One region of the Streptomyces sp. NBC_01352 genome, then DNA from elsewhere that is predicted to be linked to it. Evidence: riboswitches for the same ligand, from Rfam matches in the RefSeq annotation. Region 1 holds a riboswitch; the other holds the start of a gene.
The links. Region 1 has a riboswitch for cyclic di-AMP ahead of OG252_RS27150 (M23 family metallopeptidase). Riboswitches for the same ligand answer to the same signal wherever they lie in the genome.
Positions count from the first base shown of each region.

Region 1 (7,463 bases):
CGGTCGTCGTGCTCCCGGAGTACGAGGCGGTGGCGAAGGCGCCTAATCGGCATCTGCTGGGTTGACGAGTGCCTGCGGCGGCCTGTGCGGGTGGGGTGGGGGTGCGCGTAGCGCCTTGTGTTGTGTGGGGGTCGGGGACGTGTCGGGGGGTGTCCGTCCTCGGAACGGCGCGGAATCGGTTCCTCATCGAGGTGCCGGTGTTGACGCGCCAACCGCTGCGGGCGGACACCCCCCGACACGTCCCCTTGCCGCCGTGCGCGAGTGCGGACAATCCGGGCAGCCGGCGTCGATGCGACTTCCGTCCCGCGGATGGCGTACACTGAAGACACAACGACGCGGGGTGGAGCAGCTCGGTAGCTCGCTGGGCTCATAACCCAGAGGTCGCAGGTTCAAATCCTGTCCCCGCTACTGAAGGCCGAGGGCCGGAATCCAGAAATGGGTTCCGGCCCTCGGTGTATGTGTACGCCGGTCGGCCCTCACCGGTCGCCCCCCGCCACCGGTCCGGGAAACCTGGGTGCAGTGGTGACGGGACCGGACGTACGTGGGGGAGACGAGTGGTGCGGCCTGGTGACGCGGAGGAGGGGCGCCGCATCTCCAGCCTGCGGGTCGTTCTCCAGGTACTCCCCGTCCTGCTGATCGTCGGGGGAGTCTTCTACGACCTCCTCACCCCGCACGCCTTCACCGCGATCCCCTTCTTCACCGCCGCCCCGCTCGTGGCCGCGCCGGTCTACTCGCTGAGCGGCACCGTCGTGACAGGGGGCGTGGCCCTGATCGCCACGTACGCGGTCCATGCCCGGTACGGACTCGCCGCGGACGCCGACACGGTCACCGAGGTGGTCACCGTGGCCACGGTCGCCGTGCTGGCCGCCGTCATCAACCGTGTCGTACGCCGGGGCGAGGGGCGCCTCGCCTCCGCGCGCGGGATCGCCGAGGCCACCCAGCGCGCGGTGCTGCCCGAGCCCGCCGGACGGATCGGCGGGTTCGACATCGCGGCCCGCTACGAGGCGGCCCAGGCGGACGCCTTCATCGGGGGTGATCTGTATGCGGTGCAGGACAGTCCGTACGGCGTCCGGCTCGTCGTAGGTGATGTGCGGGGCAAGGGGATGGGGGCGGTGGCGGCGGTCTCCATCGTGATCGGGGCCTTCCGGGAGGCCGCCGAGCAGGAGGCGACGCTGGAGGCGGTCGCGCAGCGGCTGGAGCGGGCGCTGGCGCGCGAGGCCACGCGGCGGGGCGGGATCGAGGCCTTCGAGGGGTTCACGACGGCCGTGCTGGCCGAGCTTCCGTACGGGCGCGGCGTGGTGCGGATCGTCAACCGGGGGCATCCGCCACCGCTCCTGCTGCACGTCGACGGCACCGTGCGCTGCCTGCTCGCGCGGGAGGCCGCGCTGCCGCTCGGCATGGGAGACCTCGGCACCTGGCCCGACCGCGCCGACGAGACCGGTTTCCCGGCCGGGGCCACGCTGCTGCTGCACACCGACGGGCTGTCCGAGGCGCGGAACGCCCGCGGGGAGTTCTACGACCCCGAGGCGCGGCTCGCGGGGCGCACCTTCCGTGCCCCCGGTGAGCTTCTGCGCACCCTCGCCGAGGAGGTGCGCCGGCACACCGGAGGCGGCATGACGGACGACATGGCGCTGCTCGCCGTACGACGGCCCTGAGGGTCCGTTGTTACGAGGGGTGATCGGATGAGAGCCCTCCGCATAACAACTGACGCACCGTCAGCACTTGTGGGGTTGCTGAGGCTTGGCCAACTCGCCCGTTTTTCGCCGGTCATGGGTCGTAAGTCCTGCGCGGAAAGGTTAATGATCAAGAGGAACAGCTTGGAATCAGGGCCCCGCGTCTATTAACGTTCGATAACGCAGCGCGGTCGTCCCAGCCGTCACAAGAGTCGGCTCCGTGCGCACGCGCCGAATCCCGCAAGGGAACCGGGGAACCACCAATTGGGGTGAATCGCGCGGAAACCGCCGTGAAGTCACGGCCGGTATACGCGCGTAGGAGACCTTCCTGCTCCGAACCCGTCAGCTAACCCGGTAGGCGAGAAGGAAGGAAAGGAGCACGCCCACGTGGCGTCCAACCGGCCTGCCCCAGAAGCCCCGTTCGTGCCGAGCCAGCGCGACACCGAGACCTTCGGCTACGGCACCTACAGCACCGACGAGGGCCCCTGGACGGAGTGGAATCCCACCGAGGAGTCCCTCCCACCCGTACGTGGCCGGCATCGCGTCGCCAAGCAGCGCGGCGGACTCGCGCGCGGCGGACTCGCCCGCAGCTCCACCGTCCTCGGCGTCGGCGTCATAGCCGCTGTCGGCGCGGGCGGCATGGCCAGCGCGCAGACCGGCAAGCCGCCGGTGTCGATCTCCATGCCCGACCTGCCCAACGTGGGCTCCCTCATCTCCGACGACTCGGACGCCGCCGAGGACTCCACCACCGCGCTCAGCACCGTCAGCGTGGCCGCCGCGGACACCGAGGAGAGCACGGCCGACGCCGGCGAGGTGCTGCGCGCCCGGATCATGGCCCAGGCCGAGCAGCAGCAGGACCAGGTCGAGAGCAAGGCCGCGGCTGAAGCCGTCGCCGAGGCCGAGAAGGCCGCCGCCGACGCGGCCGCCAAGGCGGAGCAGGAGGCCGAGGCCAAGGCCGCCGCCGCGAAGAAGAAGGCGGAGGAGGAGGCCGCGCAGAAGGCCGAGGCCGCGCGCCTCGCCGAGCTGGCCAAGCAGTTCGCGCTGCCGACCTCCTCGTACACCGTCACCTCCACCTTCGGCCAGGCCGGCTCCCTTTGGTCCTCCGGCTACCACACCGGCCTCGACTTCGCCGCGCCCACGGGCACGCTGATCAAGGCCGTCCACACCGGGACGATCACGCAGGCCGGCTGGGACGGGTCGTACGGCTACAAGACCGTGCTCACCCTCGATGACGGCACCGAGATCTGGTACGCCCACCAGTCCTCGATCAGCGTCAGCGTCGGCCAGAAGGTCAACACCGGTGACGTGATCGGGCGCGTGGGTGCGACGGGGAACGTGACCGGGGCGCATCTGCACCTCGAGGTCCACACCGACGGTTCCGGCTCCGGGATCGACCCGATGGCGTGGCTGCGGAGCAAGGGCCTCAACCCCTGACCGTCGTGTTACCCGAGTCCCGGCGGTCCTGACGGCATCCCCCCGACGTCAGGGCTGCCGGTCAGGGATTTACGGGGTTTTTGCGTGTGACCATGGAATCGGGGGATCCTGGGCGGTCGTTGAGGTGAGGTATGACTTCACCTTCGCTTCGCAAGCTCGGTTCCTCGGACCTCGAGGTCTTCCCGCTGTCCCTCGGAGGCAACGTCTTCGGCTGGACCGCCGACGAGGCGGCCTCCTTCGCCGTCCTCGACGCGTACACCGCCGCGGGCGGCAACTTCATCGACACCGCCGACTCCTACTCGGCGTGGGTCGAGGGCCACCGGGGCGGCGAGTCCGAGACCGTCGTCGGCAAGTGGGCCAAGGCGCGCGGCAACCGCGCGGACGTGGTGATCGCGACCAAGGTGAGCCAGCACCCCGAGTACCAGGGCCTGACCGCCGCCAACATCAAGGCCGCCGCCGACGCCTCCCTTCGGCGCCTCGGCACCGACTACATCGACCTCTACTACACGCACTTCGACAAGCCGGATGTGCCGGTGGAGGAGATCATCGGCGCGCTCGACGAGCTCGTGAAGGCGGGCAAGGTGCGGTACATCGGCGCGTCCAACATCTCCCCGCAGCGGCTCGAGGCGTCCCTCGCCTTCTCCGACCGGGAGGGCCTGGCACGGTACGTCGCCCTCCAGCCCCACTACAACCTGGTCTCCCGCGACACGTACGAGGGCGACCTCCAGAACCTGGCCGAACGCTCCGGCCTCGCGGCCGTCCCGTACTACGCGCTCGCCTCCGGCTTCCTCACCGGCAAGTACCGCCCCGGCACGACCGTCGACAGCCCGCGGGCCGGCGGCGCGGCCAAGCACCTCGACACCGAGCGCGGCCGCAAGGTCCTCACCGCCCTGGACGAGATCGCCCGGTCCCACGACGCGCCGGTCGCCACGGTCGCCCTGGCGTGGCTCGCGGCCCGGCCGACGGTGGCGGCGCCGATCGCCTCCGCACGCACGGTCGAGCAGCTGCCGGCGCTGGTGGGGGTGGCGGAGCTGGCCCTGACGGAGGCGGAGGTCGCGCGGTTGACGGAGGCGTCGGCCTGATCTTTGGGCGCGCACGTCTCGGTGTCCGGCGGTGGCCTGCCGGTGTCCGGCGGTGCGCTTCCTGATTACGTCCGATACGGGTTGTACGAGTTGTAGGAGGGATACGGCACCGCCGGATACGCGGCAGGCCCCGCCGGATACCCGTACACCCCGTACACCGGCCACGGCGGCGCGGTCACCGCCACCGGCGGTGCCGTCGCCCGTGCCGCGTGGTCCAGCGCGGGGCGCGCCACCTCCCGGCGCCACCACAGCTCGGCCAGCAGCTCCCGTTCCCGTACGACGAAGTCGGCCTCGGCCCGCCCGCGGCGCCCCCGATGCCGTAGGAAGGCCAGCGAGGTCGCGTACGCCTCGTACTGCGCCACCGCCCGCGCCGCGGGCCGACCGAAGTGCCGACGGGCGTAGTCGCGGGCCAGTCGCCGTGCCCGCATCGAGCCGAGCGCGTACGGCTCGGTCGGCGACAGCCAGCCCGCCACCGCGTAAGCGGGCAGCTCTTCCCGTACGGTCTTCAGCTCACGCTGCCGGGTCCAGATGACGAGCCAGGTCAGCAGCCCGAAGGCGGGCACCATGAAGGCCGCGTAGACCGCGAAGAACCCGTACTCGCCGAACGTCGAGGAGCCGTTCCAGATCGCGTGCATGCCCATCGCGAGCAGCAGCCCGGACAGCGGCAGCAGGACGCGCCGCAGGTGGTGGCGTTCCGCCGAGAGCGCGGAGATGCCGAAGCCGATGCCGGTGAGGACGGTGAAGAGCGGGTGCGCGAACGGCGACATGATGATCCGCACGAAGAAGGTCGCCGCGGTGACGGAGGCGATCCCGGTGTCGCCGGTGAGCTGGTCGGTGCCGAAGGCGGTGCCGAGGTAGAGGATGTTCTCGGTGAAGGCGAAGCCGGTGGCGGTGACCCCGGCTATCACCACCCCGTCCACGATCCCGGTGAAGTCACGGCGCCGGAAGAGGAAGACGAGTAGAACGGCCGCGGCCTTGGCCGACTCCTCCACGACCGGCGCTATGACGGTCGCGCCGAGGGTGTCCGCGCTGGAGGGATCCGCCGTGGCCGTCGCTATCCATCTCGTCGCGAAACTGTTGGCGATGATCGCTATCAGCGCCGCCGCGCAGGCCCCCCAGGCGAAGGAGAACAGGAGGTTGCGCCAGGGGCCGGGCTCTACCCGGTCGAGCCAGCGGAAGGCGGTCATGAGGAGCGGCACGGGCAGGACGGCGAGTCCGAGCCCGACCAGGAAGCCCTCCGTGCCGGTCTGTTCGCGCACCAGGGCGAGGATGACGAGTCCGGAGAGTGCGAGCAGGGTGCTCAGCCCGCCGTAACGCACCCACTTCCTCTGCCACCAGTGCGCGTGCCGCAGTGCGCCGCCGGTCGGATCACCGGGGTGCGTCGGGTAGGGGGGAACGGTGGCCACGGCATTGACCCTAACGAGGCAGAGGCGCCGTCCGCAGGGGGAGAGGGGGGTTCAGGCGCCGGTGGGGGGCTGGTCCTTGTGCGCTACACGTTGCTCAGCAGGTTGCTCGGTGCGTTGTTCTGCGAGGTGCTCTACGCCGTGCTCTACGCGTCGGAAGAGCAGGTCGTTCACGACATGACCCTTCTCCAGTCCCTGGCCCTCGAAACGAGTCAGCGGCCGGAACTCGGGACGCGGCGCAAAACCGCCCCCGGGCTGTGTGTTCTCGAAGCCGGGGTGCGCCGTGAGCACCTCGAGCATCTGCTCCGCGTACGGCTCCCAGTCCGTCGCACAGTGCACGACCGCCCCCGGTCCGAGCCGGGTCGCGGCGAGGTCGAGGAACTCCGGCTGGATCAGCCGCCGCTTGTGGTGCCGCTTCTTGGGCCAGGGGTCGGGGAAGTACACGCGCAGACCGGCCAGGGAGTCCGGGGCGAGCATCTCCCGCATCAGGATGATGGCGTCGCCGTTGCCGACGCGGATGTTGGACAGGCCGTTCTGATCGGCGAGATTGAGCAGGTTGCCCTGTCCGGGGGTGTGTACGTCGACGGCGAGGATGTTGGTGGCCGGGTCGGCGGCCGCCATCCGGGCCGTGGCCTCGCCCATCCCGAACCCGATCTCGAGCACGACGGGATTGCCGTTCCCGAACAGCTCACCGAGATCGACGACGCGCTGCCCGTCGATGTCGAGCCCCCACTTGGACCACAACCGCTGCAACGCGTCCGCCTGCCCGGCCGTCACCCGACTCCGCCGGGGCTGAAAACTCCGAATCCGCCGCTCGAAGTGCGACCCCGCGGGATCAGCACGGGGCCCATCGGGAAACCGAGGCTCCCCCTTGGCCCGAACATGCCGGGCGGAGGCCCCGGGCGGGTGCGGGACCTGGCGGGTTTCGGGGACATCGAGTGACTCAGACACAGTGAGCCCAATTTTACGACCCCCGTGGCGCCACTCAGTCCGTCCGGCGTTTGAGGACGAGGCCGTTCAGGCCGACGGGGGTCCAGGGGGCGGAGCCCCCTGGCGGGGTCGAAGGGGCGGAGCCCCTGGGGATGGGAACGGGAAGGGGCGGCGGGGGCGAGAACAGCCCTGCGGCGAGCGCGGCGCCCCGCACCGTCACCCGGACGCCAGCGCCGCCAACGCCCGTCGAGCCACCTCCCGCCCCACCGGCAGCGAAGCCGTCGCCGCAGGCGAAGGTGCGTTCAGTACGTGCACGGCCCGCGCCCCCTCCCGGATGAGGAAGTCGTCCACCAGAGAGCCGTCCCGAAGCACCGCCTGCGCCCGCACCCCCGCCGCCGCACGCACCAGGTCCCCTTCCTCGACCGCCGGCACCAACCGACGCACCGCCTCCACGAACGCCCCCTTGGACACCGACCGCCGCAGCTCCCCCGCCCCGTACCGCCAGTGCCGCCGAGCCATCCGCCAGGCCCCCGGCCACCCCAGCGTCCCCGCCACCTCCCGAGGCCGGACCACGCCCCACCCGTACCCCTCGCGGGCCAGCGCCGGCACCGCGTTGGGCCCGATGTGCACACCGCCGTCGATTCCGCGCGTGAGATGCACCCCGAGGAACGGAAACGCCGGATCCGGCACCGGATAGACCAGTCCCCGCACCAGCGCAGGCCGTGCCAGCGAGTAGTACTCGCCCCGGAACGGCACGATCCGCATCCCCGGCTCGTCCCCCGTCATCCGGGCGATCTCGTCGCAGTACAGCCCGGCGCAGTTCACCAGCACCCGCCCCCGCACGACGTCCCCGCCCGCCGTCCGTACGGCCACCCCGAGCTCCGGCCGCCGATGCACCCGTACGACCCGCGCGCCGTACCGGATCTCCGCTCCCGACGCCT
Region 1 covers NZ_CP108354.1:5,820,365-5,827,827, forward strand. The annotation lists gene OG252_RS27135 (dihydrofolate reductase family protein) at 1-65, shown strand, start outside; tRNA gene OG252_RS27140 (tRNA-Met) at 335-408, shown strand; gene OG252_RS27145 (PP2C family protein-serine/threonine phosphatase) at 558-1,655, shown strand; cyclic di-AMP (ydaO/yuaA leader) riboswitch at 1,893-2,049, shown strand; gene OG252_RS27150 (M23 family metallopeptidase) at 2,061-3,107, shown strand; gene OG252_RS27155 (aldo/keto reductase) at 3,239-4,189, shown strand; gene OG252_RS27160 (PrsW family intramembrane metalloprotease) at 4,255-5,595, opposite strand; gene trmB (tRNA (guanosine(46)-N7)-methyltransferase TrmB) at 5,647-6,543, opposite strand; gene lhgO (L-2-hydroxyglutarate oxidase) at 6,739-7,463, opposite strand, start outside.

Region 2 (7,463 bases), 3.7 Mb from region 1:
GGTCAACGGCGAGGACGGATTCCGGGACGGCTTCGCCCCGCTGCTGCCCGACACTGCCCTGGCACTCGGCGATCTCGACGCCCTGGCAAGGGAGTTGAAGAAGGGCGATGTCGCCGCCCTGGTCGTCGAGCCCATCCAGGGCAAGGGCGTGCACGAGGCCCCGCCCGGATACCTTCGCGCCGCCCAGGACCTGCTGCACAAGCACAAGGCGCTGCTGATCCTGGACGAGGTGCAGACGGGCCTCGGCCGGACCGGCGACTTCTACGCCTACCAGCACGAGGACGGCGTCGAACCCGACCTGGTCTGTGTGGCCAAGGCGCTCTCCGGCGGCTATGTGCCGGTCGGCGCCACCCTCGGCAAGGACTGGATCTTCAAGAAGGTCTACTCGTCCATGGACCGCGTGCTGGTCCACTCGGCGAGCTTCGGCTCCAACGCGCAGGCCATGGCGGCGGGGCTGGCCGTTCTGTCGGTGATGGAGAACCAGCAGATCGTCGCGAACGCCCGGGCCATGGGAGAGCTGCTGAAGTCCCGGCTCACGGCACTCGTCGACAAGTACGAGCTGCTCGCCGACGTCCGCGGCCGGGGCCTGATGATCGGCATCGAGTTCGGCAGGCCCAAGTCGCTGAAGCTGCGCAGCCGCTGGACCATGCTGCAGGCCGCGCGCAAGGGGCTCTTCGCGCAGATGGTGGTCGTCCCGCTGCTGCAACGCCACCGGATCCTCACCCAGGTCTCCGGCGATCACATGGAGGTGATCAAGCTGATCCCGCCGCTGGTCATCGGCGAACGGGAGGTGGACCGCTTCGTCGACGCCTTCACGGACGTGATGGACGACGCGCACAGCGGCGGCGGCCTGATGTGGGACTTCGGCAAGACGCTGATCAAGCAGGCGGTCGCCAATCGGTGAGGGCCCGCCCGATCTGGAGGCAGGATTTTGCCTCTGAGGCAATAAATTTGCCGCAGAGGCAAGCCTCCGGCTGAATGGAGGGCATGAGCTCTCCCGAGTCCGAGCCCTCGGCGGGGCCGGTCACCGACCTGCCCGCCGTCGCGCCACAGCTGCGTGCCCTGCGCCGCCGTGCCTCCCTCACCCTGGAGGCCGCGGCCCGCGCCGCCGGGATGTCGCCCGCCCACCTCTCCCGTCTGGAGACCGGGCAGCGCCAGCCCTCGCTGCCGATGCTGCTGGGCCTCGCCCGTATCTACGGTACGACCGTCTCGGAGCTGCTCGGCGAGACGGTCGCCGACCGGGACGCCGTGATCCGCGCCGCCGACATGGAACCGACCGCGGCGGGCGGCTGGACGTACTGGCCGGCCGGCGCACCCGGCCGCGGCATGCAGGCCCTGCGCGTCCACGTGCCGTACGGCTCCCAGGGCGACATCGTGCGCGTGCACCCCGGCGAGGAGTGGCTGTACGTCCTCGAGGGACGGCTGCGGCTGCGCCTCGGGGACACCACCCACCGGCTCGCCCCGGGCGACAGCGCGCACTTCGACTCGCTGACCCCGCACCGCATCGTGGCCGAGGACCGCGGCGGCGTCGAGCTCCTCTTCGTCCACACCCTGCTGCAGAGTCCCACGGCCACGCTGTGCCTGGGCCCCGGCCCCACGACTGGAGACATGCCATGAGCAACATGGAGGAGAAGTTCCCCCGCGCCTTGTGGGTGCGGCTGATCATCTACCTCGCGGTGGGGCACCTCTTCGCCGCCTTCATCTACCTGCTGTTCGCGCTCGGGGCCAAGCAGTGAGGGCCGTATGAGGGTCAGTCGAGCAACCGCTCCCGCAGCCGCTCCCGGATCTGTGGAGTGACCCCGAGGCCCTGCTCCAGGTACGCCTCGACGCTGCCCCACGTCTCCTCGATGGTCTCGAAGGCCGCCGCCAGATACTCGGCGCGCGCGTCGAACAGGGGGCTGAGCAGCTCCATGACCTCGGGGGAGTAGGCCGAGGCAGCGGTGCTGCTGCGACGCACCTTGTAGCGGCGGTGCCTGGCGTTCGACTTCAGGTAGTCGGCGACGATCGCCTCCCGCTCCACGCCCAGGGTCAGCAGCGTCACGGCTATCGACAGGCCGGCGCGGTCCTTGCCCGCGGCGCAGTGCATCAGCGCCGGGACGCTGTCCTCGGCGAGCGAGCGCAGCACCCGGGAGTGCTCGCCGGTGCGCTCCTTGATGAGCATGCGGTACGACGCGATCATCCGCTTCGCGCCCTTGTCGTCGGAAAGCAGCTCGCGCAGCTGGTCGAGGTCGCCGTCGCGGACCATCTTCCAGAACTCGGCGCCGTCCGCCGGGTCGCTCAGCGGCAGGTTCACATTGCGCACGCCCGGCAGCTCGACGTCGGGACCCTCGAACTTCTGGTCCGCGGCGTTGCGGAAGTCGAAGATCGTGTGCAGGCCCAGGGAGGCGAGGAACGCCGCGTCCTCCTCGGTCGCGTGCGCGAGGTGGCCGCTGCGGAACAGCACGCCGTGCCGCACCCGCCGGCCGTCCACTGTCGGCAGTCCGCCCACGTCCCGGAAGTTGCGCACGGCGGCCAGCTCGGGCTCGGTCGACGGGACCTGCTGCGTCACTAGGGCTCCCCCCAATCGGTCCCGCCGCCGCGGCTCGACGACGGGCACGCCCTCGACGATACGACATGCGTTCCTGGGGCAACGAGTTGTCCACAGGCGTTGCACCGAGGGCTCACCGCCCTTGATGATGTTGGCGCTTGAGTGGACCTGTTCGTGCTTGTTCGAATCTGTGAGGGACGCATGCCGGAGATCGCCGAGAACGGCCGCACGTGGCTTCTGTCCGGACCGACCAGCAGTTACGCCCTTCACCTCACCGCCGACGACGAGCTCCTGCACCTCCACTGGGGGCCGCGCATCGCCCTCGTCGACGCCGAGGCCCTCGCCGTACGCCCGCTGCCCGACTACTGGCCCTTCGAGTCCCCGCTCGACGGCCGCGAGGAGTACCCCGTCGAGGGCGGCGCCCGCTTCGTCCGGCCCGCCCTGTCGGTGCGCACGTCCGAGGGGCGCGGCACCGAGTGGAGCTTCGAGGCGCACGAGACCGAGGACGACGAGCTGCGGCTGCGGTTCCGCGACGGCGGACTGGCGATCACGCTGCACTACCGGATGCGGGGCGACGTACTCGAACGGTGGGTGACCCTGGACAACGACGGGCCCGCCGCCGTGGAACTCCTGCGCGCCGACTCCGCCACCTGGACGCTGCCCGACCGTGACGGCTGGCGGCTGTCCCAGCTGCACGGCCGCTGGGCCGCGGAGTCCCGGCTCGTGCGCTCTTCCCTCACCTACGGTGAGAAGGTCATCGGCAGCCGCCGCGGCCACACCGGGCACCAGCACCTGCCCTGGGTGGCGCTCGACACGGACGCGACCGAGGAGCGCGGCGAGGTCTACGGCTGCGCCCTCGGCTGGTCCGGGTCCTGGCGCATCGCCGTGGCCCAACTCCCGGACGCGCGTGTGCAGATCACCGGCGGGGCCGGGTACGACGACTCCGGGCTGCTGCGGCTGGCGGCGGGGGAGTCCTTCACGACGCCCGTCTTCGCCGGCCTGTGGAGCGACGGCGGCTTCGGCGGGGCCAGCCGCGCCTGGCACGCCTACCAGCGCGCGTACGTCATCCCGGACGCGGACCAGGACCGGCCGGTGCTGTTCAACTCCTGGGAGGCCACGGAGTTCGACATCTCCGAGGAGCAGCAGAAGGTGCTGGCGCGGCGGGCCGCGGCGATCGGCGTCGAGCTGTTCGTCGTGGACGACGGCTGGTTCGGGGCCCGTACCAGCGACCGCGCCGGGCTCGGCGACTGGAAGCCCAACCCCGACCGCTTCCCCGGCGGCCTCAAGCCGCTCGGCGACTACGTCCACGGCCTCGGTATGCAGTTCGGCATCTGGGTGGAACCGGAGATGGTCAACCCGGACAGCGAGCTGTACCGGGCCCATCCGGACTGGGTCCAGCACCAGACGGGGCGAAAGCGGACGGAACTCCGCAATCAACTCGTATTGAACCTCGCCCGCGAGGACGTCCAGGAGTACCTCTGGGGGCAGCTCCACGAGCTCCTCTCCAGTGCTCCGATCGACTACGTGAAGTGGGACTTCAACCGCTGCTTCACCGACGCGGGCTGGCCCGGAGAGCCGTATCCGCAGCGCCTGTGGGTCGACCACGTGCACGCCCTGTACCGCCTGTTGGACCGGCTGCGGGCGGCCCACCCGGGCGTCGCCTTCGAGTCCTGCTCGGGCGGCGGCGGCCGGATCGACCTCGGCGTGATGAGCCGTACGGACCAGGTGTGGACCTCGGACAACACCGACCCGCTCGACCGGCTCGCCATCCAGCACGGTTTCAGCCAGATCCACCCCGCCCGGGTCATGGCCGCCTGGGTCACCGACAGCCCCAACACCCAGCTCAACGGCCGGGCAAGCTCCCTGCGGTTCCGCTTCGTGAGCGCGATGGCCGGGGTGCTCGGCGTCGGGGGCGACCTCGCCGAGTGGACCGAGGAGGAGCTGGCCGAGGCCCGCGACTGGGTGGATCGCTACAAGGAGATCCGGCCCCTCGTGCAGCGCGGCGACCTCTACCGGCTGCGGCCCCCGGAGGGCGGGCTGAGTGCGGTGCAGTACGTGCTCGGTGACGAGGCCGTCGTTCTCGCCTGGCTCCAGGCGCAGCATCACGGCGAGCCGGTGCCGGTGCTGCGGCTGCGCGGCCTCGACCCGACAGCAGCGTACGAATGCCTCGAAACGGGCGAAGTTCACCGAGGTGCCGTATTGCTGCATCACGGACTGCGGACGGGGCTGCGCGGTGACCTCGATGCGACGGTTCTCCGGCTCCGTCGCATCTAGGGCTTCTGTCTGAATTGGCCCCTTCATTCCAACTCCGTCTGGAATAGAGGGGCCTGTGCGTGTGCCACGTGAGGAGCGTCATATTCGTGACCGTGCGTCGCCCGTCATGTTCACGTAATCAATGCGGTTTTCAAGGGTGTTTGGTCAAAGAGAGCCTCCTGAAAGCACGGAGGGTGACCGGGAATTCCCTCAGGTACCAAACAGAAACACATTCAAGGGCAACCACTTACTTGTCCCTTTGCGTCTTGGTCGCTTACGTTCACCACCGATCCGGACGGACGCCCAATCCTGCCGCCGCCCGGAGCCCGCACACCAATCACCCGTCCATGGCAGGAGCGGGGGACCCACAGGTAGAACCGCCTGTTCCGGTCTCCGGAACGGCTAGGGGTTAAGCCGTACTTCGGTACGGCCGGGCATCTCCAGTCCGCACCCGACAGCTCACCTCGCAGGCGCCGGAGAGGAATTCGCCATGCCCGCCAAGGGTAAGCATCGCCGACCGAAGACCCAGCGCTTCACCCGATCCATCGCCGTTGCCGGAACCGGCGGCGCCGCACTTGCTCTGCCGCTTCTCGGGGCCACCGGCGCCAACGCCGCCACCCCGCAGTCCGTCTCGGAAAAGGCCGTTCAGTCGTCCGTTCCGGCCACCGTGAAGAACGTGGCCGAAAAGACGACGGCCGAAAAGACGACCTCCGCGAAGCCCTCGGGCACGAAGACCTACTCCGTGCAGGCCGGTGACTATCTCGCGAAGATCGCGGACGAGCAGAATGTCAGCGGTGGCTGGAAGAAGCTCTACTCCGACAACCGCGAGGCCGTCGGCGCCGACCCGTCGCTGATCCACCCCGGTCTCAAGCTCTCGATCGGCAAGAAGGCCACGACGAGCACGCCCAAGTCCTCGTCGTCCTCGGGCTCTTCGTCCTCTTCATCTCCTTCGTCGTCTTCGTCCAAGTCGTCTTCTTCGTCTGATTCGTCGGATTCATCCGCCTCGTCGAAGTCGTCCTCCTCCGGGTCCTCCTCCTCGAAGACCGAGGCGGCCACCCAGAGCGCCGACACCGCCAGCGGCTTCAGCGCCCCGGTGAGCGGCGCCGTCGGCACCGCCTACCGCACGGCGGGCAGCATGTGGTCCAGCGGCTACCACACCGGCGTCGACTTCAGCGTCCCCACCGGTACCTCCCTCAAGGCCGTGGGCGCGGGCACCGTCGTCTCCGCGGGCTGGGGCGGCGCGTACGGCAACCAGGTCGTCGTCAAGCTCGCCGACGGCTACTACGCGCAGTACGCCCACCTGTCCTCGCTCTCCGTCTCGAACGGCCAGTCCGTGACGGCCGGCCAGCAGGTCGGTCTCTCGGGCGCGACCGGCAACGTCACCGGTCCGCACCTGCACTTCGAGATCCGCACCTCGCCGGACTACGGCTCGGACGTGGACCCGGTCGCCTACCTCCGTACGAAGGGCGTCTCCGTCGGCTGATTCCCCGACTGCTCGTCCGACAGCTGCCGAAGGCCGGATCCCGATCCCCGGGTCCGGCCTTCGGTGTGTCGATCTGTGCTCGTTCATGGTGATCGCTTCATTGCGGTTTTGTGGCAAGCGTGCCCAGGGCGTCGCTCGTGACGGGAGAGTGGGGACGCAACAGCCTCGATCGCCCTCCCGGAAGGAGCCGTCTCCCGTGACGAGCACGCGTAGAGCATTCGGAGCCCTGGCCGCAGGCGCCGCCCTGGCCGCCCTCGCCCCCGCGACCGACGCGAGCGCCACGCCCCGCCACCGCCGGCTGATCGCCCACGACGACTTCCGTCACGGGCTCGGCCAGTGGGCGGTGGAACTCGAGAAGGGCGGCATCGTCACCGCCTTGCGCGGGACCCTGGAGGTCGACGTGCCCGCCGGCGCGACGGTCTGGTTCAAGAAGCGGCTCGAAGGGCCGTACGTCCTGGAGTACACCGCCACGCCGGTGTCGGCGGGCGGGGTCAACGACCGGGTCTCCGACCTCAACAACTTCTGGAACGCCGTCGACGTCCGTTCCCCCGGCGACCTCTTCGCCACCCGGCGGAGCGGGGCGCTGGCGGAGTACGACCACCTCAAGACGTACTACGTCGGCTACGGCGCCAACACCAACACGACGACCCGGCTGCGCCGTTACGTCGGTGAGGCGGGCGTCCGGCCGCTGGTGTACGACTACACCGAGCCGCTGCTCGTGGCGAACGAACCGAACCGGGTCCGGATCGTCTCCGACGGCTCGGGAGTCCGGTGGTGGGACAACGGGCGGCTCGTCTTCGACTACAGCGATCCTCAGCCGTATACGAGCGGGCACTTCGGCTTCCGGACCACGTGGAGCCATTTCCGGATCAGTGGATTCCGGGTGTGGCAGTTGCCGCCTCAACAGCGCTGAGAAGAGGGCTATTCCTGGTTTGACCAATCCTTGAAGAGTGGCTTATCTCACCGAACGTCAACCCTTTCCTACGGTCGCGTAGCTCACATCCGAAGGGGAATCATGGGCCGACGTGGCAGACGATTCGAAGAATGACAACAGATCAGTGATCGGGTCGTACGTGGCGGTGGGGGACAGCTTCACCGAGGGCGTCGGCGACCCCGGTCCCGACGGGTCGCTCGTCGGCTGGGCCGACCGGTTCGCGGTACTGCTCGCGGACCGGCGGCCCGAGGGCGACTTCGACTACA
Region 2 covers NZ_CP108354.1:2,081,082-2,088,544, reverse strand. The annotation lists gene OG252_RS09955 (aspartate aminotransferase family protein) at 1-904, shown strand, start outside; gene OG252_RS09950 (helix-turn-helix domain-containing protein) at 988-1,617, shown strand; gene OG252_RS09945 (DUF6126 family protein) at 1,614-1,736, shown strand; gene OG252_RS09940 (tyrosine-protein phosphatase) at 1,751-2,548, opposite strand; gene OG252_RS09935 (alpha-galactosidase) at 2,729-4,801, shown strand; cyclic di-AMP (ydaO/yuaA leader) riboswitch at 5,109-5,268, shown strand; gene OG252_RS09930 (M23 family metallopeptidase) at 5,271-6,263, shown strand; gene OG252_RS09925 (DUF6250 domain-containing protein) at 6,460-7,176, shown strand; gene OG252_RS09920 (SGNH/GDSL hydrolase family protein) at 7,322-7,463, shown strand, end outside.
Region 2: another riboswitch for cyclic di-AMP. It lies ahead of OG252_RS09930 (M23 family metallopeptidase); the one in region 1 lies ahead of OG252_RS27150 (M23 family metallopeptidase).